Regions from separate parts of the Caballeronia sp. LZ035 genome, predicted to be linked through region 1. Evidence: riboswitches for the same ligand, from Rfam matches in the RefSeq annotation. Region 1 holds a riboswitch; the other holds the start of a gene.
The links. Region 1 has a riboswitch for cobalamin ahead of QCE88_RS04660 (TonB-dependent receptor domain-containing protein). Riboswitches for the same ligand answer to the same signal wherever they lie in the genome.
Positions count from the first base shown of each region.

Region 1 (11,826 bases):
GACGCGCGCGGCAAGGTCATCGTCGTCAGCAACGAGATCGGGCTGGGCGTGGTGCCGCTCGGCTCGGTCACGCGTCTCTATGTAGATGAACTGGGCCGGCTGAACCAGCGCGTCGCCGCCGCCAGCACGCGCGCCGTGCTGATGGCCGCGGGCCTGCCGCTCGTGCTCAAGGGCTGACGGAGGAATCGATACGATGTTGCTGCTCTCCGTCTACGCCATGGCCTTGCTCGCGGTGCTTGGCGTGATCGTCGACCGTCTGTTCGGCGAGCCGCGCGCGCGGCATCCGCTGGTCGGCTTCGGCCAGCTCGCGACGAAGCTCGAAGCACGCATGAACACCGGCATCCGCGCGCGGCCCGCAGGCATGCTCGCGTGGTTCGCGCTGGTGGCGCCGCCGGTCTTGGTGGCGTGGCTGCTGGTCAGCGTGCTGCCCTTCGCCTATGCGAGTCTCGTGCACGTGCTGCTGCTCTGGTTCGCGCTCGGCGCAAAGAGTTTGCGTCAGCACATCGCGCCGATTGCACGCGCACTGAGTTTCGGCGACCTCGACCGCGCCCGTGCGCTCACGGCGCGCATCGTGTCGCGCGATACCTCGCAGGCCGATGAAAACGCCCTCTCGCGCGCGGCGGTCGAATCGGCGCTGGAGAACGGCAACGATGCGATCTTCGGCGCGCTGTTCTGGTTCGCCATCGCGGGCGGCCCGGGCGCGCTGATGTTCCGGCTCGCCAACACGCTCGACGCGATGTGGGGCTATCGCACGCCGCGCTTCCTGCGCTTCGGCTGGGCGGCCGCGCGCTTCGACGACGTGCTCAACTTCATTCCCGCGCGCCTGACGGCCGCGAGCTACGCGCTCGCCGGCGACACGCACATGGCCTGGCACTGCTGGCGCACCCAGGCGCGTTCGTGGGACAGCCCGAATGCCGGCCCGGTGATGGCCGCGGGCGCGGGCAGTCTGAACGTGCTGATCGGCGGCGCGGCGATCTACCACGGCAAGCTGGAGGCGCGGCCCACACTAGGCGCGGGGCACAGCGCGAATCCGAAGCATGTGGTCGCGGCGTTGCGGCTGGTCGAGCGCGCGACCTTGATGTGGCTCGCGGTGCTGCTGGTGCTCGCGGTCGCGAGCGTGACGGCGGGCGGCTGACATGACTCACACCATGCAAACTGACGACGCCAACACTCCGGTGCGCCACGGCGGCAACCTGCGCGAAGCGGCGCGCCGCTACGACATTCCTTTCGAAGACTGGCTCGATCTCTCGACCGGCATCAATCCTCACGGCTACCCGGTCCCGCCGGTGCCGCCCGATGCCTGGCGCCGTCTGCCCGAAGACGATGACGGTCTCGCGGACACCGCAGCGCTCTACTACGGCGCTCCATGCGCGCTCCCGGTGGCGGGCTCGCAGGCCGCGATCCGCGCGCTGCCCGCGCTGTTACGGCCGGGCACCGTGGGCATCGCGCCGCTGACCTACGGCGAGTACGCGCCGGCCTTTCGGCGTGCCGGCCACACAGTCGTGACACTCGATATCCACGCGAGCACGTTGCCAGATGCGCTCGATCACGTCATCGTCGCCAACCCGAACAATCCGACTGCCGAATCCCTCCCGCGCGACACGCTGCTGCGCTGGCATGAACGGCTGGCTACGCGCGGCGGCACGCTGATCGTCGACGAAGCCTTTGCCGATGTCGATCCCTCCGCATCGCTGGCGGGCGAAACCGTAAGCGAAGGTCTTGTCGTGCTGCGCTCGGTGGGCAAGTTCTTCGGGCTCGCCGGCATCCGCGCGGGCTTCGTGCTGGCCTCGCCTGCCGTCATCGACCCACTGCGCGCGATGCTCGGTGCGTGGACCGTGAGCGGGCCGGCGCGGCATGCGGTCGAAGCCGCATTCGCCGACTGCGCATGGCAGTGCCACACACGCACCCGTCTGCATCGCGACGGCGCGCGTCTCGCCGCCCTGCTCTCGGATCACGGCCTCGATGCGCGCGGCACGCCGCTGTTCGCATGGATGCCCATCCCGGACGCGGCCGCGCTTCAGCACGCACTTGCGCGGCGCGGCATCTGGACGCGTCTCTTCGACCTGCCCGGCATGACGCCGAGCCTGCGCGTCGGCCTGCCCGGCGCCGAGGGCGACTGGGTGCGCCTTGCACGCGCGATGGCGGAGATCCGCGGATGATCGTGCGCCCTCTGCTTGCAAGCGTTCTCATGGCGGTCTGCGTGAATCTGCACGCCGCCATCACCGTCACCGACGACAGCGGCGCCACCGTGACGCTCGCGCAGCCGGCGCGACGCGTCGTCAGCCTCGCGCCGCACGTCACCGAACTGCTGTTCGCGGCGGGCGGCGGCGCGCGCGTGGTCGGCGCGGTGAGCTATAGCGACTACCCGAAGGAAGCGCAGGCGATTCCCCGCGTCGGTGACAACAAGGCGCTCGATCTGGAGCGCATCGTCGCGCTGCATCCGGACCTGGTCGTGGTGTGGCGGCATGGCAATGCAGCGCGCCAGCTGGACCGGCTGAAAGCGCTTGGCGTGCCGATCTATTTCAACGAACCAAAACATCTCGCCGATGTCGCGACGAGCCTCAGCAAGCTCGGCACGCTGCTCGGCACGCAGGCCACCGCGCGCACCGCCGCCGATGCCTTCACCGACGACATCGCCCAACTGCGTGAGCGTTATGCCCGGCGGCCGCCCGTGAGCGTGTTCTATCAGGTATGGGACGAACCTTTGATGACGCTCAATCGCGACAATGTGTTCGATGAAGTGATCACGCTGTGCGGCGGCGTGAATGTGTTCGCGGCCGAGCCGCTGCGCGTGCCGACGGTCTCGGCGGAAGCCGTGCTCGCGGCGAACCCCGAAGCCATCGTCACCGCGACGCCCGGCGCGACGGCGCCGGACCGGCCCTTGCCCGCATTCGACCGGTGGCGGCGCTGGACCGCGCTGACCGCGGTGGCGCGCGGCAATCTGTTTGGCATCGACGGCGATCTCATCAACCGGCCGACGCCCCGCCTCGCGCTCGGCGCAGCGCAACTGTGTCGCGATCTGGAAGACGCCCGCGCACGCCGGGCCCGATAGTCAAGCGTTCCAGCGCACCAGCAGCCACTGTCCGCGCACGCGCCTGAACCACGCGATACCGTTGAAATCGAGCGGCCATTGCAGCGCGTGTTCATGCGCGATGCCCAGCACATGCGCCGCCAGCAGCCGCATCACGCCCGCATGCGCGACGACGTGCACGGTCTGCTCGCCGGCGCAGGTGTCGTCGAACCACGCGATCACGCGCCGCGCGAACTGCACCAGACTCTCGCCGCCATGGGGACGCGCATGCTCGAGGTCGGCCGCCCAGGCATCGATGAGCGCGCGTTCGATGCCATCCCACGCGCGCCCTTCCCACGCGCCGAAGTTCATCTCGGCGAGGCGCGGATCGAGATGAATCGGGCCATCCGGCGAAAGCGCACCGGCGAGAGACGCACAGCGCCGCAACGGACTTGCGTGCCAGCCCGCGACACAGCCGGGCACCTTCAGCGTCTGCATGCGTGCCGTCAGATCAAGCGCCGACTCGGCAACGTCACGCAGCAAGCGCACATCCGTCTGCCCGTAACAGACACCGGCCTCGATGACCACTTCCGGATGGCGGATCAGAACGAGATCCATGCGAGCCCGACGAGATAGATCGTGATTTCGAACACTTGCTGCGCGAAGCCGAGGCAGTCGCCCGTATAGCCGCCGATGCGCCGCACGAAGTACCGGCCGATCATCCAGCGCAGCACGCACAGCACGGCGAGCGTCACGCCCGCCAGCTTCCAGTCCAGCGCGAAGAGCCAGGGCAAGCCGAACAGCAGCGCCCATCCAAACGATGCCGCGCTCATGCGCTGTGCGACCGGCCTGGCCTTGCCTTCGGCGCGCACGTAGTCGAGCGTGACGAGATAACTGATCGCGAAGGCCCGGCTCGCGGCATGCGCACCGATCATCGTCCACGCGACGCGATACGGCGGCAACGCGGCCAGCGCCTGCCACTTGAGCGCCAGCGCGATCACGAGTGCGATCGCGCCGAACGCGCCGATGCGCGAATCGTGCATGATGCGCAGCGCATCGTCCTTGGTGTACGCGCCGCCGAAGGCATCGACGCAATCAGCGAGGCCGTCTTCGTGGAATGCGCCGGTCAGCACGAGTGTGGCGGCCATCGACAGCAGCACGGCGACGCCCGCCGGAAACACGCGCCACGTGGCCAGCCAGACCAGCGCCGCAACCGCGCCGACCAACACACCCACCAGCGGAAAATAACGCGCCGCCGCGTTCAGATATTCGCGCTCGAACCCGACCCAGCGCGGCACCGGCACGCGCGTGAAGTAACCGAGCGCGGTGAAGAAGTAACGCAGTTCGTCGAGCGGACGCTGCATCTCAGCCAGCCTGATCCGACACGCCCGCCGACTCGAAACTCGCCATTTCATCGAGGAAGGCGACGGCCGCGCGCAACACCGGCAGCGCGAGCGCGGCGCCGGTGCCTTCGCCCAGACGCAGGTCGAGTTGCAGCAGCGGCGCAGCGCCGAGATACGCGAGCATGCGCCGATGACCGGTCTCGTCCGAGGCATGCGCGAACACGCAGTAGTCGAGCACTGCCGGCGCGAGCGTCGCGGCGACCAGCAGCGCCGAGGTCGCGATGAAGCCATCGACGAGAATCGTCATGCCCGCACGCGCGGCTTCGAGACACGCGCCCGTCATCATCGCGATCTCGAAGCCGCCGAAGGTTGCGAGGGTATCGAGGGCATCGCCGGTATCGGCATGCAAGGCCAGCGCGCGGCCCAGCACCTCGCGCTTGTGCGCAAGACCGCGATCGTCGAGACCCGTGCCCCGGCCGACACATTCGTCGATCGGCACGCCGCACAGGCGGCTCATCAGGCACGCCGCCGCCGACGTGTTCGCGATGCCCATCTCGCCGAACCCAATCACGTTCGTGCCCAGCGCCGCGTGCCGGCGCACGCAGGCCGCGCCGCGCGCGATGGCGTCGAGCGCGGTTGCGCGCGACATCGCGGGTTCTCGCGCGAAGTTGCGCGTGCCGGGGCCGAGCGACTGGCGTTCATAGCCCACGTCCGGACCCGCTTTCACAGCCGGAATCGGCGTCGCCACGCCCGCATCGACGATCTCCAGTGTCATGCCCACCGAGCGCGACAGCGCATTGATCGCCGCGCCGCCCGCCAGAAAATTCGCCACCATCTGCGCGGTCACTTCCTGCGGATACGAACTCACGCCTTCCCCGGCGATACCGTGATCGGCGGCAAACACGATCATCGCCGGACGCACGATGCGCGGCTTCGTCGTGCGCTGGATCAGTCCCGTTTGCAGCGCGAGGGATTCGAGCCGCCCGAGGCTGCCGCGCGGCTTGGTCTTCATGTCGATGACGCGGCGCAGTTCGGCTTCGAGCGACCGGTCGAGTGCGGGCGGGAGCGGGATGTCGTTGAGCGTGGACATCGATATTCCTTCAGAAACGTGGGATGGAAGGCACGAGCGCCTCGTGATCGCCGTCGCGCAGCAGCGCAAGCGGATAGCCGAACGCCGCGCTGGCGCGTTCGGGCGTCAGCACCTCGGCGACCGGGCCCGCACAGGCGTGGCCGCGGCCATCGAGCAGCAAGGCATGCGTCGCGAAGCGGCGCGCGAGATTCAGGTCGTGGCACGAGAACACGACGGTGCGCGCGGGGCCGGTTGAATGTACGCCCGCCGCCGCCCGCAACGCATGCAGGCACGCGATCTGATGATGCAGGTCCAGATGCGACAAGGGTTCGTCGAGCAGCAGCAGCGGCGCGTTCTGGCACAGCACCGCCGCGAGCGCGACCCGCTGCCGTTCGCCGCCCGACAGCGTGAGCACGTCGCGCGCAGCGAACGGCGCGAGGCCGAGCGCGTCGAGCGCCGCATGCGCGGCGGCGCGATCGTCGTCGTTCTCCCAGCCCCAGCCAGTCAGATACGGAAAGCGGTTCAGCAGCACAGTGTCCAGCACGCTGGCGCTGAAGGCGTCGTGAGTCGCCTGCGGCATCAGCGCGCGCACGCGTGCGAGCTGGGCGGCGTGCCATGACGCTAGCAGGCGGCCATCGAGCGACACTCGGCCCGCCGCCGGCGCGCTCAATCCGGCCAGCACATGGATGAGCGTCGTCTTGCCCGCGCCGTTCGGGCCCGCGATGCACCACATCTCGCCCGGCGCGAAGGTCTGCGTCAGACCGTCGATCAGCGTGCGCTCGCCGGCCCGCAGCACGATGGCATCGAGATGCAGGTTCATCGCGGTCTCCGCAGCAGCATCCAGAGGAACATCGGCACGCCGGCCAGCGCCGTCACCACGCCCACCGGCAACTGCGCGGGCGCGATCACGGTGCGCGCGGCGAGGTCGGCGGCCATCACCGCGAGACCGCCCGCCAGCGCGGCGGCGGGCACCAGCATGCGCTGATCGTTGCCGAACGCGAGCCGCAGCAGATGCGGCACGACCAGCCCGACGAAGCCGAGCGTGCCCGCCGTGGTCACGGCCGCCGCAGCCGCCAGCGACGCGACCAGATAGACGCGCAGACGCAGGCGCGCCACCGGCACGCCGAGCGCCTGCGCGGCGCTGTCGCCGCGCAACAGCACGTTCAACTGCGGAGCTACAGGGAGGATCAACAACAGGGCGAGCACCAGCGCCAGCAGTGCGGGCCACGGCGTGGCGGCGCCGTCGAGATCGCCGGTCAGCCAGAAGATCATGCCGCGCAGGCGGTTGTCCGGCGCGATGCTCAACATCAGCGTGATGAGCGCGCCCCAGCCCGATGCAATCACGACGCCCGTCAGCAAGAGCCGTGGCGATGCGTCCTGCGTGCCGCGCCACAGGTCACGGCGTGCGAGCCCGAGCACCAGGACGATGGATGCGAACGCGCCCACGCACGCGGCGAGATCGACGCCCCACCATGGCAGCGAGACCAGCATCGCCGCCAGCGCGAAGCTTGCCGCGCCGCCCGAGACGCCGAGCACGTAAGGTTCCGCCAGCGGGTTGCGCAACAGCACCTGCAACAACGCCCCGGCCAGCGCGAGCAGCGCGCCCGACGCAAAGCCCGCAAGGGCGCGCGGCAGGCGCAGTGTGAGGACGATCTCGTCGGCGATGTCGGGCGTGACAGCCTGCGCATGAAAGAGTGCATGAAACAACGCGGCGAACGCGCGCGAAGGCGGCAGCGCGACGCTGCCCAGCGCAAGCGATGCGATCAGCACGCCGCACGCCGCTGCGGCGAGGCATGCCCAGATCGCGGCGGCGCGCGCGCCGTTCATGCCGCGCATCCGCTCAGGCGCGAGGCTCACGACGGATGCCAGCCGAGCGTGAGATAAGCGCCGCGTCGCGGGGTGTTGTAGGCATACGCAAGCTCATAGTCCTTGTCGAAGAGATTGTCGACGCGTGCCGTGAGGTACCACGACTTCGAGATGTCATAGCGCGCCGACAGATTCACGATGCCGTAGCCCGCGAGCGTCGAATCGTAGTCGCTGCGCTGGCCGCTCACGAGCCACTCGCCGCCCACGCGCCAACGCCCGATCGTACGATGTGCGCTCAGCGTCGCGAAATGCCGCGCGCGCCGCGTCAGGTCCTGGTGATTCGTTTCATCGACGGGATTCTGGAACGTGACGCCCGCGCGCACGTCCGTCTTGCCGACATGCCCCGCCCACGATCCCTCCACGCCCTGCACCTTCGCCCGTCCGACATTCTGCGCGGTGTAGTAGAAGCCGCCGTCGGACACGTAGTCGATCAGATTCGAATAGCGCGTCTGGAACAGCGTGACGCGCAGCACGCCGAGTCCGTTCGACGCATACTGAACCGCTGCTTCGACGGAATGGCTGCGTTCCGGTTGTATCGACGGATTGCCGCTGAACGGATAGTAAAGATCGTCGAAGCTCGGCGCGCGGAACGAGGCCGCATAGCTCGCGCTCGCCTTCCAGTGCGTGTCGATGTTGTACGCGTAGCCCAGATAGTAGCTGTTCGCGCCGCCGAAATCGGAATACTGGTCGTGACGCAGATTCGCCTGGAATTCGCTCGCGCCGAGATGGCCGACATAGCCCGCGAACACCGAATTCACATGGCGGTCGGGCGCGCTGAACTGATCGGAATCGAGCGTCTGGTCGAGATGTTCATAACCGAACAGCAGCGTGTGCGCGTCGCTGATGCGGATGTCGTTCTGCCACGTGTATTGACGATTCTCGGAATTGAAGCGGCTCGTATAGACGCCGTTCTGCTCGATGTTCGCGCGATCCTGGCCCTGCGCGATCGTGAAGTGCGTGGTCCAGTTGCCCGTGAGTTTGCCATTGGCGAACACCGATGCCGAACGCACGCGGTTGTGCGATTCGTTGAGATCGGTCGGCTGGCCATAGGCATCGTCGAAGCTGTTGATGCCGTTCGACTGCAGGAAGCGCACGCCTGCATCCCATTGGTCGCTGAACCGGTGGCGCAAGGTCGCAGCGACGCTCTCGTTCAGATAGCCGTTCGCGTCGGGATTCGCGCCGGGCGCGAGATTCGGATCGAGCGACGAGAAGCCGTCGGTCTTCTCACGCGACACGTTCAGGCTGAAGGTGGTGCGGCCATCCTTGTCCAGCGCGCCGTTCACGCCGGCGGACTGGCGCTGCGTGTGATAGCTGCCAAGCTCCGTCTCGAAGCTGAAACGCGGCGGATGCGGCTCGCCCTCCTTCGTGAAAATCTGCACGACGCCGCCGATCGCGCCCGAGCCATACAACGCCGAGACATTGCCGTTCACCACCTCGACGCGCCCGATCTGGTCCAGCATCACTTGCGACAGCTGCGCCGCGCCGAGCGATGCCGACTCGACCCGCACGCCGTCGATCAGCACGAGCGACTGCGAGGACGACGCGCCGCGAATGAAGAGGCCCGAGTTTGCGCCCGGTCCGCCGTTGCGCGTGATCTGCACGCCGGGCGCCAGCGCGATGAGGCCGAGGGCGTCGTCTGCGTTGCTGTCGGCGATGTCTTGTGTATCGAACAGCGAGGTCTGCGGAATGGAATCAGCGAGCGGCTGGGCTGCACGCGTTGCCGTGATAACGACAGGCGCAAGCGTTTGCGAAGCGTCATCAGCAGCGGATGTCGTCGCGGCTTGCGCGGCGCCGGCGAGCGGCAGAAGGAAAGTGGCAGCGGCGATGCCGCGACCGGAGAGGCCGTCCCGGACGGCGGCCCATGGCGATTGCATGACGAGTGTTCCCGTGGAGGATGAGCGCGGCCCCGCTCCCCGCGAGGTTCGATGCGCGACGAACGCGCCATGCCGCCATGCGTCACGCAGTGATCGTGCGATGACGGGCAGCAGGCGCATGGGACTCTGGCCGGTATCCGGGCTGGCGACGGATCGTCCCGCCTTCCCGCGCATCATGCGCAGTGGCGTCGACACGTTTCTTGCAGAGGCCGATGAACGGCCCGGCACATGGATGAATCGCGCAAGACTCAAGCGAGATCCACGCGCCCGCGCTGCAAAAACGCGTATGAGACGACTTGCAACTTGCGTTGCGGTCGCTTACCGTTGCGGGGGCAGCACAGGTTGGCTCCGTCCTGTTCAGCCGCCGTTCAGTGGTTCGGCGGCTTCAAGGACTTCGCTCCCTGCTTCCCGTTTGACTGCATGCGCGAGAGCCGCGCATGCGAGCACCAGAAGTGCGGCAAGTGTAGGAGCGCGGGTCGGGACCGTCAAGAAACGGCGCACCCTGGCGCGAAGGACAGCAGGCGGCGCGTGAAGATGCGAAGAACAAACGAACTCAGCGAGCGAGAATCAGCCTGACTGCATCCACGAGCAAATCAACGCTCGTGTTTTCTGCACACGAATGCACGGCGAGATGCGCGAGAACCCGGGGTTTGCGCGCACGATCGCGTGCTGTTACGTCTCGAAACGAGACAATTATCGGTAGCTCCGTTGAACCGCGCTAAAATGCGAGGTCTTTAGAGGACGCAGCACATGCTCAACGAACTCGAATCACTGTCAGGAAATATCGGCCGGCTGATCCAGATCAGCGAGCGCCACAATCAGGCGCGAGCCGCGCTGCAAGAACAACTCGAGCAACTGCGCACCGAGTACGCCAATCTTCAGTCCGACCTCGCGCAGGTCCGCGAAGAACGCGACACGCTGCAGTCCGAACGCGATTCCCTCTCCGCCAAGATCGACGACGCGCAAGTCCGCCTCAACGCGATCCTCGAAAAACTGCCCCGCGCGAAGTCCGCGCAGCACGGCGAATCCGAAAATCAACTCGATCTCCTCGAAGCCGATTCGCAGGATGCGCATGAACACGCGCATGCCCCCGAAGCGGAAATGCACGGCGAGCATCATCAAGGAGAGAAGGCATGACGACCACGCAAATCGAAGTCTCCATTCTGGGGCAGCCGTATCGCCTCGCCTGTTCGCCTGAAACGGAAGGCCCGCTGCGCGAAGCCGTTGCACGCGTCGATGCCGAGATGAACAAGGTGCGCAACGCGAGCAACGTGCGCGGCACGGACCGCATCGCGGTGATGGCGGCGTTGTCGCTGGCGTCGGAATTGCTCAAGCTGCAGGACAGCGTGCGTCATGGCGAAGCCTTCCCGGCCGAGGAAATCCGTCGCACGATGCACTCGATGAACGAGCAGCTCGGCGCCGTCATTGCACAATACGAAGTGCAATAACGCGCGGTGATGCGGCTCATCGGACCGTGGTGATGAGGGGTTAATCAACACGCCACGTCGATCGAAAAAAGAAACCGCACCGGGGCTGCAGAAGGCAAACGATTGGTGTAGAGTGACGTTTCCCTGCCTGGTTCGCCAAGGTCATATATTCCTTGAACCAATGCTACATTGGCACGGTTGCGGAACCTTGCAACATGGGCGCGCGCGTCGCTAGTCCGATGTACCCGAAGTGTTGCTTACCGCGACCAATCTTGAACCCAGGTTCAGGATGCCGGCCTAGCGGCTATGGCGGGGACCTCATCTCAAACGGCATCGGTTTTTCCGATGCCGTTTTTCATTTGCAGCATCGCGTTTGCAACACCCTTCCCTTCGTCGATCACGCATAACGAACAATCATGCGCTACTGGCTGATGAAGTCCGAACCGGACGAAGCAAGCATCGATCACCTGGCACACGCCCCGAAGAAAACGCTGCCGTGGACGGGCGTGCGCAACTATCAGGCGCGCAACTTCATGCGCGATCAGATGCAGGTCGGCGACGGCGTGCTGTTCTATCATTCGAGCTGTCCGGAGCCGGGCATCGCGGGTATCGCGAAGGTCTGCTCCACCGCTTATCCCGACCCTACGCAGTTCGATTCGAAGAGCGACTACTACGATCCGAAGTCCACGCAGGAAACGCCGCGCTGGATGCTGGTCGATGTGAAGTTCGTCAAGAAGACGCCGCTGATTCCGCTCGCCACCTTGCGCGAGCATGCTGAACTCGCGGACATGCAGGTTCTCGCACGCGGCAATCGTCTTTCGATCACGCCCGTCACCGATGCGCAATGGCGCTTCATTACCGAGCATCTCGTCTAACAAGGAACTTACGACGCGCGACCGCCGCCTAAAGGCGGTCGCAAATCACGCGACGCATTACATGATTGCCTTGCGTCTGGAGCCTTCGATGACCTACAAGAAAACTGCCGCCGCCCTCGCCCTGCTCGCGATGTCCGGCGCCGCGTTCACCTTCTCTCAATCCGCCGCCGCACAGACGGTGATCAACCCGCAGCCGGCGGGCGTGCTGTCGCTGTCGGCGCAATCGAGCGCGCAGGTGGCGCAGGATGTCGTGACCATCACGCTGTTCTACGAACAGGAAGCGGCCGATCCCTCCTCGCTCACCAACACGCTCAATCAACGCGCCGAGTCGGCCTTGCGCGAGGCACGCGGTGTCGACGGCG
Region 1 covers NZ_JARUXS010000001.1:985,243-997,068, reverse strand. Annotated here, with positions in the region: gene cobU (bifunctional adenosylcobinamide kinase/adenosylcobinamide-phosphate guanylyltransferase) at 1-177, shown strand, start outside; gene cbiB (adenosylcobinamide-phosphate synthase CbiB) at 194-1,135, shown strand; gene cobD (threonine-phosphate decarboxylase CobD) at 1,149-2,159, shown strand; gene QCE88_RS04690 (cobalamin-binding protein) at 2,156-3,052, shown strand; gene QCE88_RS04685 (histidine phosphatase family protein) at 3,053-3,628, opposite strand; gene QCE88_RS04680 (adenosylcobinamide-GDP ribazoletransferase) at 3,613-4,374, opposite strand; gene cobT (nicotinate-nucleotide--dimethylbenzimidazole phosphoribosyltransferase) at 4,376-5,443, opposite strand; gene QCE88_RS04670 (ABC transporter ATP-binding protein) at 5,454-6,242, opposite strand; gene QCE88_RS04665 (iron ABC transporter permease) at 6,239-7,258, opposite strand; gene QCE88_RS04660 (TonB-dependent receptor domain-containing protein) at 7,276-9,282, opposite strand; cobalamin riboswitch at 9,273-9,628, opposite strand; gene QCE88_RS04655 (ATPase) at 9,913-10,299, shown strand; gene QCE88_RS04650 (cell division protein ZapA) at 10,296-10,610, shown strand; RNA gene ssrS (6S RNA) at 10,728-10,909, shown strand; gene QCE88_RS04640 (EVE domain-containing protein) at 11,006-11,464, shown strand; gene QCE88_RS04635 (SIMPL domain-containing protein) at 11,553-11,826, shown strand, end outside.

Region 2 (11,826 bases), on a different contig from region 1:
CTGTTCGCTCGCGCCCACTTACGAAAAGCCGGATGTCGGCGCGCCGTCCGCCTACAAGGAAACGCCGCAGAAGACGCTGGACGCATCGGAAGCGGGCACCTGGAAGACCGCGCAGCCCTCGGAAGAGATGTTGCGCGGCGAATGGTGGACGATCTTCGACGACGCAGCGCTCAACGATCTGGAAAAGCAGGCGCAGGACGCGAACCAGAACCTGAAGGCGGCGGCTGCGCGCGTGAAGGAAGCGCGCGCGATCAACCAGACGGCGCGCGCGGGCCTGTTCCCGACGCTCGACGCGGGCTTCGGCCCGACGCGCGAGAAGTTCTCTCCGGCGTCGCAGTTCCTGCCGGCGAACGCCAATGTGCCCGCGCAGACCTTGTGGCGCGCGCAGGCGAGCGCGTCGTATGAAGTGGATCTGTTCGGCCGCGTGTCGAACTCGGTGCAGGCGGCCAACGCGGACACCGCGCAGAGCGAAGCGCTGTTCCGCTCGGTGCAATTGGCCTTGCAAGCGGACGTCGCGCAGAACTACTTCAATCTGCGCGAACTCGACGCTGAAACCGACGTCTTCACGCGCACCGTGCAACTGCGCGAACAGGCGCTGAAGCTGGTGCAGCGGCGCTTCACCGAAGGCGACATCAGCGAGCTGGACGTTGCGCGCGCCAAGTCGGAACTGGCGACCGCGCGTTCGGACGCGATGACCGTGCAGCGCCTGCGTGCGGCCTCCGAGCACAGCCTGGCGGTGCTGCTCGGCAAGACGCCCGCCGAGTTCTCGATGGCCGCCAATCCGCTCAAGCCAGTCACGATTCGCGTGCCGCCGGGTCTGCCTTCGGCGCTGCTCGAACGCCGTCCCGACATCGCCGCAGCGGAACGCGCGATGGCCGCGGCCAATGCGCGCATCGGCGTGGCGAAGGCGGCGTTCTTCCCGTCGCTCACATTGACGGGTTCGGGCGGCTTCGAATCGGCGACGCTCGGCGATCTGTTCAACTGGTCGAGCCGCACGTTCCTGCTCGGGCCGTTCGCGGGCACGGCATTGAACCTGCCGATCTTCGATGGCGGCCGCCGCAAGGGCAACCTCGCGAACGCACGGGCGGTGTATGAGGAGGATGTCGCGAGCTATCGGCAGCAAGTGCTCGTGGCCTTCCGCGAAGTGGAAGACAACCTGTCCGATCTGCGCATCCTCGAAGACCAGACCGCAACGCAGGACGATGCCGTGAAGTACTCGGTGCGCGCGGCGCAACTGTCGCGCACGCAGTACACCGAGGGCGCGGTGAACTACCTCGATGTCATCGACGCCGAACGCACGGTGCTGCAAACGCAGCGGTCATCGGTGCAGTTGCAGGGCTTGCAGGCGGTATCGACGGTGAACCTGATACGCGCACTGGGCGGCGGCTGGGGCGATGCAAAGCCCACGCCGGTGCCTGAACCGAGTCTCGCGCAGAAGTAAATGAACATGGCCCTGCTTCGTGCAGGGCCATTTGTTTGAGCGCCGACGCTCATGCGCATGCACGATTGATTGTTCGTCTCTCGGAACATATGTCTTCACCTGCGGGGCGTTTATCCGCGAGGCTCCAGTCCATAAAATACCAACATGGGATAAGGAGCCGATGATGAAAGACTTGATAGCGAAACAACTGTATCAGCCGGCGGTGGTGCTGCCACTGCTACTGTTGATGCGCCTGATGGTCACGCTCGACTTCAACCTCGCGCAGGTCATGTTCGTCGTGATGCTCAAGGGTTCGCAACAGGCGTATCAGTTCGCGCTGCGTCATGCAGTCATGCGCCGGCGCGTGGTCGAAAGAGTGAAGCACGTTCCTTGCAGCAACTGCTGCTGAAACGGTCCGCGCTTCGACACCCTCGACTCAATACACTTCCGGTACGTACAGCTCATCCGCCACAGGTTGACGGAGATAGTCAGGATTGAACACGCGATCGGGCAATTCGATCGGCGAATGCTCGACGTCGTGATACGGCACCTGGTTCAGCAGATGGTGAATGCAGTTCAGGCGCGCCCGCTTCTTGTCCACCGCATGCACGACCCACCACGGCGCTTCCGGTATGTGCGTGCGCGCCAGCATCACTTCCTTCGCCGCCGTGTACGCTTCCCAGCGGCGGCGGCTCTCCAGATCCATCGGGCTCAGCTTCCATTGCTTGAGCGGATCTTCGATACGGGCCTGGAAACGCACTTCCTGTTCGTCATCGGTGATCGAGAACCAGTACTTGATGATCTGGACGCCGCTGCGCACCAGCATCTTCTCGAACTCGGGCACCGAGCGGAAGAATTCCTCATACTCCTCGTCGGTGCAGAAGTTCATCACGCGCTCGACACCCGCGCGGTTGTACCAACTGCGGTCGAACAGCACGATCTCACCGGCCGCCGGCAAGTGCGACACATAGCGCTGGAAATACCATTGCGTGCGCTCGCGATTGTTCGGCGCGGGCAGGGCGGCCACGCGGCAGACGCGCGGATTGAGACGTTGTGTGATGCGCTTGATCGCGCCGCCCTTGCCGGCGGCATCGCGCCCTTCGAACAGCACGACGAGACGATGACCCGTATGCACGACCCAGTCCTGCAGCTTCACGAGCTCGCCTTGCAGGCGGAACAGTTCGCGGAAATAGGTCTTGCGCAGCGCGCGCTCTTCATCCGAGAAAGTCGATTCACCGTCCAGAAAGCGGTCGTCGATTTCCATCTCGAACTCTTCGTCGTAACTGTCGATGAGGTCCGCGTGGAAACGGCGCTGCTTGTCCGTCGTGTCGATGCTCATGGTGGGCTCCGTATGGGTGTGCAGGGCGATCGTGGTGCATTGCGCCAGGCGGCGCGAGACGAGGGCGCGGGTCCGCTGAGTATGACCGAGGCCAATGGCAGGCATGTGACAACGGCGCGCACGCCTGGCTCGTCGAACAGGGGACTCATTGTGACAGGCGCGCGCCGTGCCGGTTGAGTGGCTTTATGACGCGGTCGCGCCATCGTTGCGCGCGCCGTTAGAATAATCCCGCGCTTCAATGGCATGCCGATGGCATGTCCACCTTCTTCCAGCCAGACGGAACCATGATGACCCCAACGCCTCGCGCCCTCCAGAGTTTCGACGAACTGCAGACCGCCCGCCTCGTGCCGTACGACCGTCTCGTGGACATGCTCGCCGCCACCATGCTCGACTACGCGGCGGGGCGCATCGTGAGCCCCGAGCGCATGGTCGTGCCGATCGAGGGCGGCGTGATGCTGTCGATGCCCGCGAGCGCCGCCGATCTCGCGATGCACAAGCTGGTCAATGTATGCGCGGGCAACGGCGCGCGCGGCCTGCCGACGATTCACGGTCAGGTGACCGCCTTCGATGCCGTCACCGGCGTGCCGCAGTTCATGCTGGACGGCCCCACGGTGACCGGACGGCGCACGGCTGCGGTCTCGATGCTGGCGATCCGCGCGCTGCATGGCGGCGCGCCGCGCGAGGTGCTGGTGATCGGCACCGGCAGGCAGTCGGCGTTTCATGTCGAGGCGCTGGCGGCGGTGTATCCGGAGGCGCGCATCCTCGTGCAGGGTTCGCGTGCCGGGCGGGCGCGGGCGTTCTGCGAGACGCATGCGGCGCCTGGCCGCCACCTCGCGCCGCTGGAGATGGCGGAGATTCCCGCATCGGTCGATGTCGTGATCGCCGCGACCACCAGCAAGACGCCGGTCTACACGACGCCCGCGCGCGCCGGACGGCTCGTGATCGGCGTGGGAGCCTTCACCGCCGATGCCGCCGAGATCGCCGCCGACATCGTGCATGGCAGCACGCTTTATGTGGACGATCTGGCCGGCGCCCATCACGAAGCCGGCGATTTCATCCTGGCGGGCGTGGAGTGGAGCGCGGTGCAGGCGCTTGCCGAGGCGCTGGCGGTTCCGGCCGCAACGACAGCGAAGGACGCCGGCCGGCCCGTCATGTTCAAGTCGGTGGGCTGTGCGGCCTGGGATCTGGCGGCTTGCCGCGTCGCGCGGGGGCTTTTGTCGGAGGAAATCGCCGGCGGGCGCTGAACGACGCTGCTTGGAACGGTCCTTGCTGTCAGTTGACTCAATGACGAGGCGCGCAACGGCGCGTCCCTGCAATTCAGCCAGCGAACACACTCATGAAGAGTCGATACGACAGCAAGTGGCACCCCTGGATCCCCGCCCACGACGACGGCCATGAAAGCGGCGGCGGCGCAAGGCCAAGCCGCCCGCAACGTCCCACGCCCAATGCCGCGCCGCCCGCGGCCTACTTCATCTCGGTGCTTGAACTGGCGACCGGCGAGAAGCTTGGCAACGACGAGCGCATGCGCGCCGTGGCCATGCTCGAATCCCAGTTTGGCGCGGGGCGTCCGCGCACCTTGAAGGAAGCGGTGCGCATCTGCGCCGCGGCTATCGATTCGTCGACGCTTCAGCGTATGGCGCGCGGCGCCAAGGCCTGACAAGAGCCTGTCGGCGACGCGCGTTTTTTCACACTTGTGTAAAACGCGCGTGCTCAGGGTACAGTTGAAGGCGCAATTGGTCCGATCGTTCGCCGGACGTCACTTGACGGTCTGGATGACTTCGAAGCCCTCGAATTCCGGATGGCCGAGGTAAAGCTGGCGCGTTTCGCCGCCCGCATTGCGATGCGCGGCGCGGAAGGCGTCGGAACGCGTCCAGTCGTCGAAGGCCTCACGGTTCGCCCAGATCGTATGGCTCGAATAGAGCACGTGGTCGTCCTTCGTCGGTCCCTTCAGCAGATGAAACTCGACGAAACCCGGTACGTCCTTGAGATAGGTGTCGCGGCGGGTCCAGAGGCGTTCGAAGTCGGCTTCGGCGCCGGGCACGATCTTGAAGCGGTTCATGGCGATATACATGTCGATGCAGTTCCTTTGCGGCAAGCGCGGTCAGACAACAAGAAATATCAGTCGCGTCAAAGTTCGACGATGGCCTTGAAGCCGCCGAAGAACATCCGTTGCGCGTCGAAGGGCGGCTCGCCCGATTCCATCATGGCCTTGAGGCGTGGGTCCTCCATCACCTTCGCATTGATGCGGTCGCGTTCCTCGCGCGACGCGTAGACGATATACGAGAACGCCACGGTTTCGCCTTCTTTCATCTGCACGCTCTGCGGGAAGGACGTGAGCTTGCCGGGCTTCACGTCGTCGGCGATGGCTTCCACGAATTGCAGCGCGCCGTGCTCCATCCAGATCTTGCCGGCCGCTTCGGCCATGGCCCGATAGGCCTCGATCTTGTCGGCCGGCACGGGTACGACGAATCCATCCACGTAATGCGCCATGTGAGTCTCCTGAACGGTTTGAGAGCAGGCTCGCGCAGTCGCTGCGCTGCATGCTTGGAGCGTCCCGCACGCGCTGAAGTTCAGGCCGGCGGTGGCAGCGTCACGCTCCAGTCCTGTGCTTTTGGAGTCCGGCTCAGGACGGTGACGGAACACGGCGCGACGTTCATGGCATACACGGAAGACAGCGGCTTGCGCTGCGCATGCGCCACGGCCACCTTCACGACAATGGCATGCGTGACCACGATGCAGCGCCCGCCAGGCATCTCGCGTTCGATCCGCGCCAGAGCTTCGATCACGCGCGCGGCCAGCATCCCGATGCTCTCGCCGCCGTGCGGACGCGCCTGCGGATCGGTCAGCCATGCGCTGAGTTGCGCGGCTTCGCCATCGGCGAGTTCGCGGATCAAACGTCCGCGCCACAGGCCATAGTCGATGTCGTCGAAGGCGGGATCGACGTCGAAATCGTGCGCGATACCGGCCGCCATGTCGCGCGCCACGCGGGCCGGGCTGGATATGACGCGCGTGATCTCACCCGCGGGCAAGGGCGCGTGCGCGGTGTCGTCGGCGGGTTCGTCGCCGGCCGGGAAGCGGCCGGTTTTCATCGCGCGCGTGGCCGCGTGACAGAGAAGAAGGAGTTCCAAGGCAATCGGCGATTCTGAGGTTATCGTTTTACTTTGCCGTCAATCATCATAGAATGGCAAGCCTGCAGTGCGAGGAAGCCGGTGCAAACCCGGCACGGTCGCGCCACTGTGAGCGGTCCGTCAGCGCCATGCGCCGCACCGCGAGTCAGACCCCGCTGCATGCTGTTCGTCAATCGGGACGCGCTTTTCCCTGGAGAAACACCATGAATGCTTCCAACGCACCGGTCTTTGCCGCACCGGTTTCCCCTGCCATCGACGCACCCGTGCCCCTGCCGGTGCGCGAAGTCCTGCCCTGGGCCGTGTTCATCGGCCTGATTCTGCTGATCGCGATTTATTTTGTCGGCGCCGAACAGGGCGCGACGTCGATCTTTTCGGGCATGTACATCCACGAATTCGTTCACGACGGCCGGCATCTGCTCGGCTTTCCCTGCCACTGAGGGCGCGTCATGATTCGCACCCTGCTGATACGCGGCATGCTCGCGGGACTGGTCGCGGGCCTCATTGGCTTTGGTTTCGCGCGTGGTTTTGGCGAGCCTTCGGTGGCGCAGGCCATTGCGTTTGAAGAACAGCATGAGCATGCGGCAGCGCCTGAACATGAGCACGAGCATGACGCCGCCAATGCGTCCGCCAGCGCCGGTCACAGCCACGATCACGGCGACGAAGAACTGGTCTCGCGCGGCACCCAGGCAGGCCTCGGCCTGTTGACCGGCGTCGTCGTGTTCGGCACCGCGCTGGGCGGGATTTTCTCGCTCGTCTTCGCGTTTGCTTACGGACGGTTCGGCGCGCTGCATGCGCGGGGCACGTCGGCGCTGCTGGCCTTGTTCGGTTTCGTGAGCGTGGCCATCGTGCCGTTCCTCAAGTACCCGCCCAATCCGCCCGCCGTAGGCAATGCCGCGACGATCGGACCGCGCACTGCGCTGTTCTTCACCATGGTGGCGCTTTCGATTGCGGCCATGGTGTGGGCCGTGCGCTGGCAGCGGCGTCTGACGACACGGCATGGCGCGTGGAACGCGACGCTCATCGCCGCGCTCGCTTACGGGGTCGTGATCGTGATTGCGCAGGTTGCGCTGCCGCATGTCGATGAAGTGCCCGAAGGCTTCTCGGCGTCCTTGTTGTGGAACTTCCGCGTGACCGCCATCGGCATTCAGGCATTGATCTGGACGACGCTCGGGCTGCTGTTCGGCGCGCTCGCTGCACGTGAACTCGAGCGGCCGCCGGTGCGGAGAATGGCTGCGGCTTGAACCGCCGGTGCTTAGACAACGAAGCCCGCATTCCGTGAGGAGCGCGGGCTTTCTTGGTTATTGGCCCTGCGCCGCGCGGCGGGCGAGCAGTTCATCGAAGAGCGCGCGCTTCGTTTCATCATCGAGGGAACGGAAGGTCTTGATCTCCTGGCGGCTTCTGTAACAACCGAGGCACAGGCCGGTATCGGGGTCGAGCTTGCAGACGTTCGTACAGGGCGAGCCGACCGGTTCCTGCGTCATGGCGCGCTCGATGGTGAAGGCCAGGTCCAGCGGTGTCTGAGTGTCTTGCGTCATGGTGAGAGCGAGGCGCCGCGAAACATTGCGGCCGTTGCGGCCGGGTTCGACGGCCAGTAAGCGTGCATGTAGGTGGCCGTTACCGGTCCCTGCCGATAGAGCGCTTCACCCTCGGCGCCCGTGGTGGCGTGCGCGGCCTTGAGCAGCGGTTGCAGCGGCGTGTCGAGCGTCGAGTAGTGGAACGTGTGGCCCGTCATCGCGCCGTGCGCGGTATCGATGCGCTGCATCGCGAGGCGTGACAGCTTGCGCTGCATGCAGGCCGCGCCGGGCAGGATGCCGAGCATCGCGTGCTGCGTGCCGTCGAGGACCTTGAGCGACTCGACGAGATACAGCATGCCGCCGCATTCCGCGACGACCGGCTTCGCATGCCCGACATGCGTTTCGATCGACGCACGCGTGCGCCGGTTGCCAGCCAGCGTCGCGGCGTGCAGTTCCGGATAGCCGCCGGGCAGATAGAGCGCATCGGCATCAGCGGGCACGGGTTCGTCGGCGAGCGGGGAGAAACGCTCGATGGTCGCGCCCATCGCGGTCAGCACATCCAGATTCGCGGGATAGATGAACGAGAACGCGGCGTCCTGCGCGACGGCGATGCGCACGCCCGCCAGCAGGCGTGGCGGCTCGGGCAGTGTGGCGTCGTCGAAGTGCACGGGCGGCGGCAGCGCGCGCAGCGAGGTTTCAGCGATGGCGTCGGCGGCGCGGTCGAGACGCGCGTCGAGGCCCGCGACTTCATCGGGCTGGGTGAGGCCGAGATGTCGTTCGGGTAGCGCAATATCGTCGGCATTCGATAGATGCCCGCAGTAGAGCAGCCCTGCGGGAATGGTCTCCGACAACATCTGCGCATGGCGCGGCGAGGCCACGCGGTTCGCGAGCACGCCGTAGAACGGCACATCCTCGCGATAGCGCGCGAGCCCGAATGCAATGGCGCCGAAAGTCTGCGCCATGCCGTGCGCGCCGATCACCGCGAGCACCGGCACCTTGAATGCGGCGGCGAGATCGGCGCTGCTTGGCGTGCCGTCGAACAGGCCCATGACGCCTTCGATGAGGATCAGGTCGGCTTCGCTCGCCGCCTGGGCCAGCAGCGCGCGGCATGCGTCGAGGCCGACCATCGACAGATGCAGCGAGTACACGGGCGCGCCGCACGCGCGTTCGAGGATCATCGGATCCAGAAAGTCCGGGCCGGTCTTGAAGACCCGCACCTTCAGCCCGCGACGCGCGTGATGGCGCGCCAGCGCGGCGGTCACCGTGGTCTTGCCCTGGTGTGAAGCGCTTGCGCCGATGAAGAGGGCGGGACAGGACGGCATCGCGTTCAGAACTCCACGCCGCGCTGGGCCTTCACGCCCTGCTCGCGATACGGATGCTTGACGATCCGCATCTCGGTGACGAGATCGGCCAGTTCGACGAGGGCGTCGGGCGCGTGGCGTCCCGTCACGACGACATGCAGCATTGCAGGACGCGCCTTCAGCACGTCGAGTACTTCATCGAGCGGCAGGTAGTCGTACTTGAGCACGGTGTTCAGTTCGTCGAGCACCACCATCTGGTAGTCACCGCTTTCGATCATGCGGCGCGCTTCGTCCCAGCCACGCCGCGCGGTGGCAATGTCGGCTTCGCGGTCCTGCGTGTTCCAGGTGTAGCCGTCGCCCATCGTGACGAAATCGCAGTTCGCGATTGCGCCGAGGAAGTCGCGCTCGGACGTGTGCAGCGCGCCCTTGATGAACTGCACGACGCCGAGCTTCATGCCATGCCCGAGCACGCGCACCGCCATGCCGAACGCAGCGGTGGTCTTGCCCTTGCCGTTGCCGGTGTTCACAATCAGCAGGCCTTTTTCGTGATCTGCCGCTGCCTGCTTTTTCTCATGGCCTTCCTTGCGCCGCTGGGTCATGCGCAGATGGGCTTCGGTATCTTTCTGCATTGGGTGAGTGACATTCTCAGTCGGTCCGCGGCTCGTGGGCTCAGCGCGGAAACCCAAGCCGGACAAGGGCTTGAGGGTTGATGTAGTCGGAACGCGCAGCGAAGTCACACGAACGCTTCAGAACGTCGTGCCTGTCTCGGTGCTGATTCGAGCCTGATAAGCACCGTCTTCGGGAATAGCATGGAAACCATCACGAAGCGCGAGACACAGAGCGGCACAGTTTACACCGCGCGGGTCAGATTGAAGAGGGTCGGCAAGCTGGTCCATGGCGCAGGCAAGAAGTGCGAGAAGCGCGACGCTGCAGTGCTTCGGATGAAGCGCCACGAGGGCGCGCCTCACGACGAACGCGACCTCTTCGGTATGCGGGCTTACGACCGCATGGGCCGGTAGCTATCGGTCGTGCCCGGCGAAGCCCGCGTCGCCAGGCACTTTCGAGCAGGCGACGAGGCGCGACGCCGGGTTTCTCGTCAAAGCGATGCAGCTCAGGGTATCCGGGGCATGACCGGTGGTTTAACGACCACCGGTGGCGTGGAGCCGCCCCGGTTCGTCTCCAGCAAGAGCCGCTGCACCGTAGCCGCCAGCTCGGCGATATAGCCCTCGAGCGCCGCTTTCAACCGCGCCGATTCGACGCGATCCGGCGGCGCATGAGCGTCGATGCTCACACCGTGGCTGAGGCCAAGTTCGACAATGATCTGGTAAGTACGTGCCCAGCAGTCATGCGGGCCTTCGGACAAGATCGAGTCGATACACACCACCGCCTCCTGTGCGAGCCGCATCGTGATCTGAATGCGCTGTATCTCCGCCAGGGTGTCCTGCGACTGCGCAGCCCTCGCTGCAAACTCGGGCTGCGGAATCGCACCCGCTGCCGGCCCGCCCGGCAGGCCGAGTTGCGCATGCCGCCGCATGTCAAAGCTATATTCCGGCACTTCTGCGGCTATACCGTCGAACCCGGCAGACGCCGTGCCCAGGACGCCGGCGACCATCACGCGCGCTTTCATCGACCTCATGGGAACCTCCTTCCAGTCAGTGGAAGAAGCCACGCTACGCGGAGGGCATTAGCGCCGAATGAGGCTGGCGCGAGCACATCCTGCGCTGGCGAGCGAGACGTTGCGCAGCGCGACGACCCGGGTGACGTGCTCATGCCGGGCTAATTCATGGCAGTCATCATTCGTCACGCAACAAGGAAACGGCATCACGAGGAATCACGAAACAGGGCTCATCGCGCTTCGCTTGCTGCATCCGTGAACCAGTCAGGGAGAGATCCATGGACAGCCTGCTTGTCGTGATCGTCGTCGGTGTCGCCTCGCTCGTATTTTATGGCGTGCTGCTCGGGTGGATTTGGTCGCTGCGGCCGCGTGAAAGCAATATCGATCCTTCCGTGAAGAATCAGCGGTGACTGTCATTCGGAGCAACACGATGGACGCGTTTTATCTGTATCTCGAACTCGTGGCACTGACCATACTGATCTGGCTTTGTTACGACAAACTCAAGCCCGTGGTCGCAAAGCCGCTGGGATGCAAGGAAGTCATGCAGGGCGGGGTCGATCCCGCGATCAGGCGCCGCTTCCGAATGCTCCGCGCGCCGCTGCGATCGCGACGGTTACGCCGCAATCGATCGTCTTCGGCACGATGAGCGTGGCCGAGTTGCCCGCGAGCAGCGCACAAGGCTCGCAGACGCCATCGACGTTCAGGTGCTTGCGTGTGTGATGGGAGCGCGCCGTGTGCGGCGCCTGCGCGATCTCCGCGCCGCTGAAGAAGCGCAACGGCAGATGGTGGCGTGTGCAGAAGGCGAGCAGACCGGCTTCGGCGCGCTTCGTGTCGATGGTGGCGACCATGGCGATATCGCCGAATGCATGCGGGCCGAGCGCGGCTTGCACTGCGTGTTCGATGGCATCGGCGCTCGTGCCTCGCCTGCAGCCGATGCCTACGGCGAGCTTCGAGGGGAGCGGCAAGGCGCGATCGATGGCGTGATTCATCGCGAGGCGGGTGGGTAGTCGAGGGGCGAGTGGGGATTTTAACGTGCAGTGCATGAACGTTTCCTGGAACGCGACGCCCTTCAAGTTTCCTCTTCCAGACAGGCTACCGTATCAAAACCCCCGTGTTAAAATTTGCGTCCGGCTTGCCTGACAAGGCTTTGCGGCATTTCGCTCCGGTCTCGACCGTGCAAGGATCTGCGCACCGTCCTCGCCAGCCACGCACGCGAAACGCGCAAGATCATCCCGCCGCGCCTCACGCATCCCCAACGCCACACCACCCCCGGAGCCACGATGCAAACCCGCAAGATTCCCGTTACCGTCGTGACCGGCTTTCTCGGCAGCGGCAAGACCACGTTGATGCGGCATATCCTGTCCAACGCACAGGGCAAGCGCATTGCAGTGATCGTCAACGAGTTCGGCGAACTCGGGATCGACGGCGAGATCCTCAAAGGTTGCGGCATCGGCTGTGACGACGAATCCGCTTCCCCGGACCGCAATCTCTACGAACTCGCCAACGGCT
Region 2 covers NZ_JARUXS010000004.1:1,395,560-1,407,385, reverse strand. Annotated here, with positions in the region: gene QCE88_RS36880 (efflux transporter outer membrane subunit) at 1-1,441, shown strand, start outside; gene QCE88_RS36875 (hypothetical protein) at 1,605-1,829, shown strand; gene ppk2 (polyphosphate kinase 2) at 1,857-2,759, opposite strand; gene lhpI (bifunctional Delta(1)-pyrroline-2-carboxylate/Delta(1)-piperideine-2-carboxylate reductase) at 3,047-4,003, shown strand; gene QCE88_RS36860 (hypothetical protein) at 4,096-4,416, shown strand; gene QCE88_RS36855 (antibiotic biosynthesis monooxygenase) at 4,516-4,830, opposite strand; gene QCE88_RS36850 (DUF1428 domain-containing protein) at 4,887-5,249, opposite strand; gene QCE88_RS36845 (histidine phosphatase family protein) at 5,330-5,887, opposite strand; cobalamin riboswitch at 5,936-6,062, shown strand; gene QCE88_RS36840 (CbtB-domain containing protein) at 6,091-6,324, shown strand; gene QCE88_RS36835 (CbtA family protein) at 6,334-7,128, shown strand; gene QCE88_RS36830 (DUF1289 domain-containing protein) at 7,186-7,422, opposite strand; gene QCE88_RS36825 (cobyrinate a,c-diamide synthase) at 7,419-8,723, opposite strand; gene cobO (cob(I)yrinic acid a,c-diamide adenosyltransferase) at 8,729-9,331, opposite strand; gene QCE88_RS36815 (hypothetical protein) at 9,512-9,721, shown strand; gene QCE88_RS36810 (hypothetical protein) at 9,814-10,338, opposite strand; gene QCE88_RS36805 (hypothetical protein) at 10,596-10,727, shown strand; gene QCE88_RS36800 (cobalamin biosynthesis protein) at 10,884-11,306, opposite strand; gene cobW (cobalamin biosynthesis protein CobW) at 11,598-11,826, shown strand, end outside.
Region 2: another riboswitch for cobalamin. It lies ahead of QCE88_RS36840 (CbtB-domain containing protein); the one in region 1 lies ahead of QCE88_RS04660 (TonB-dependent receptor domain-containing protein).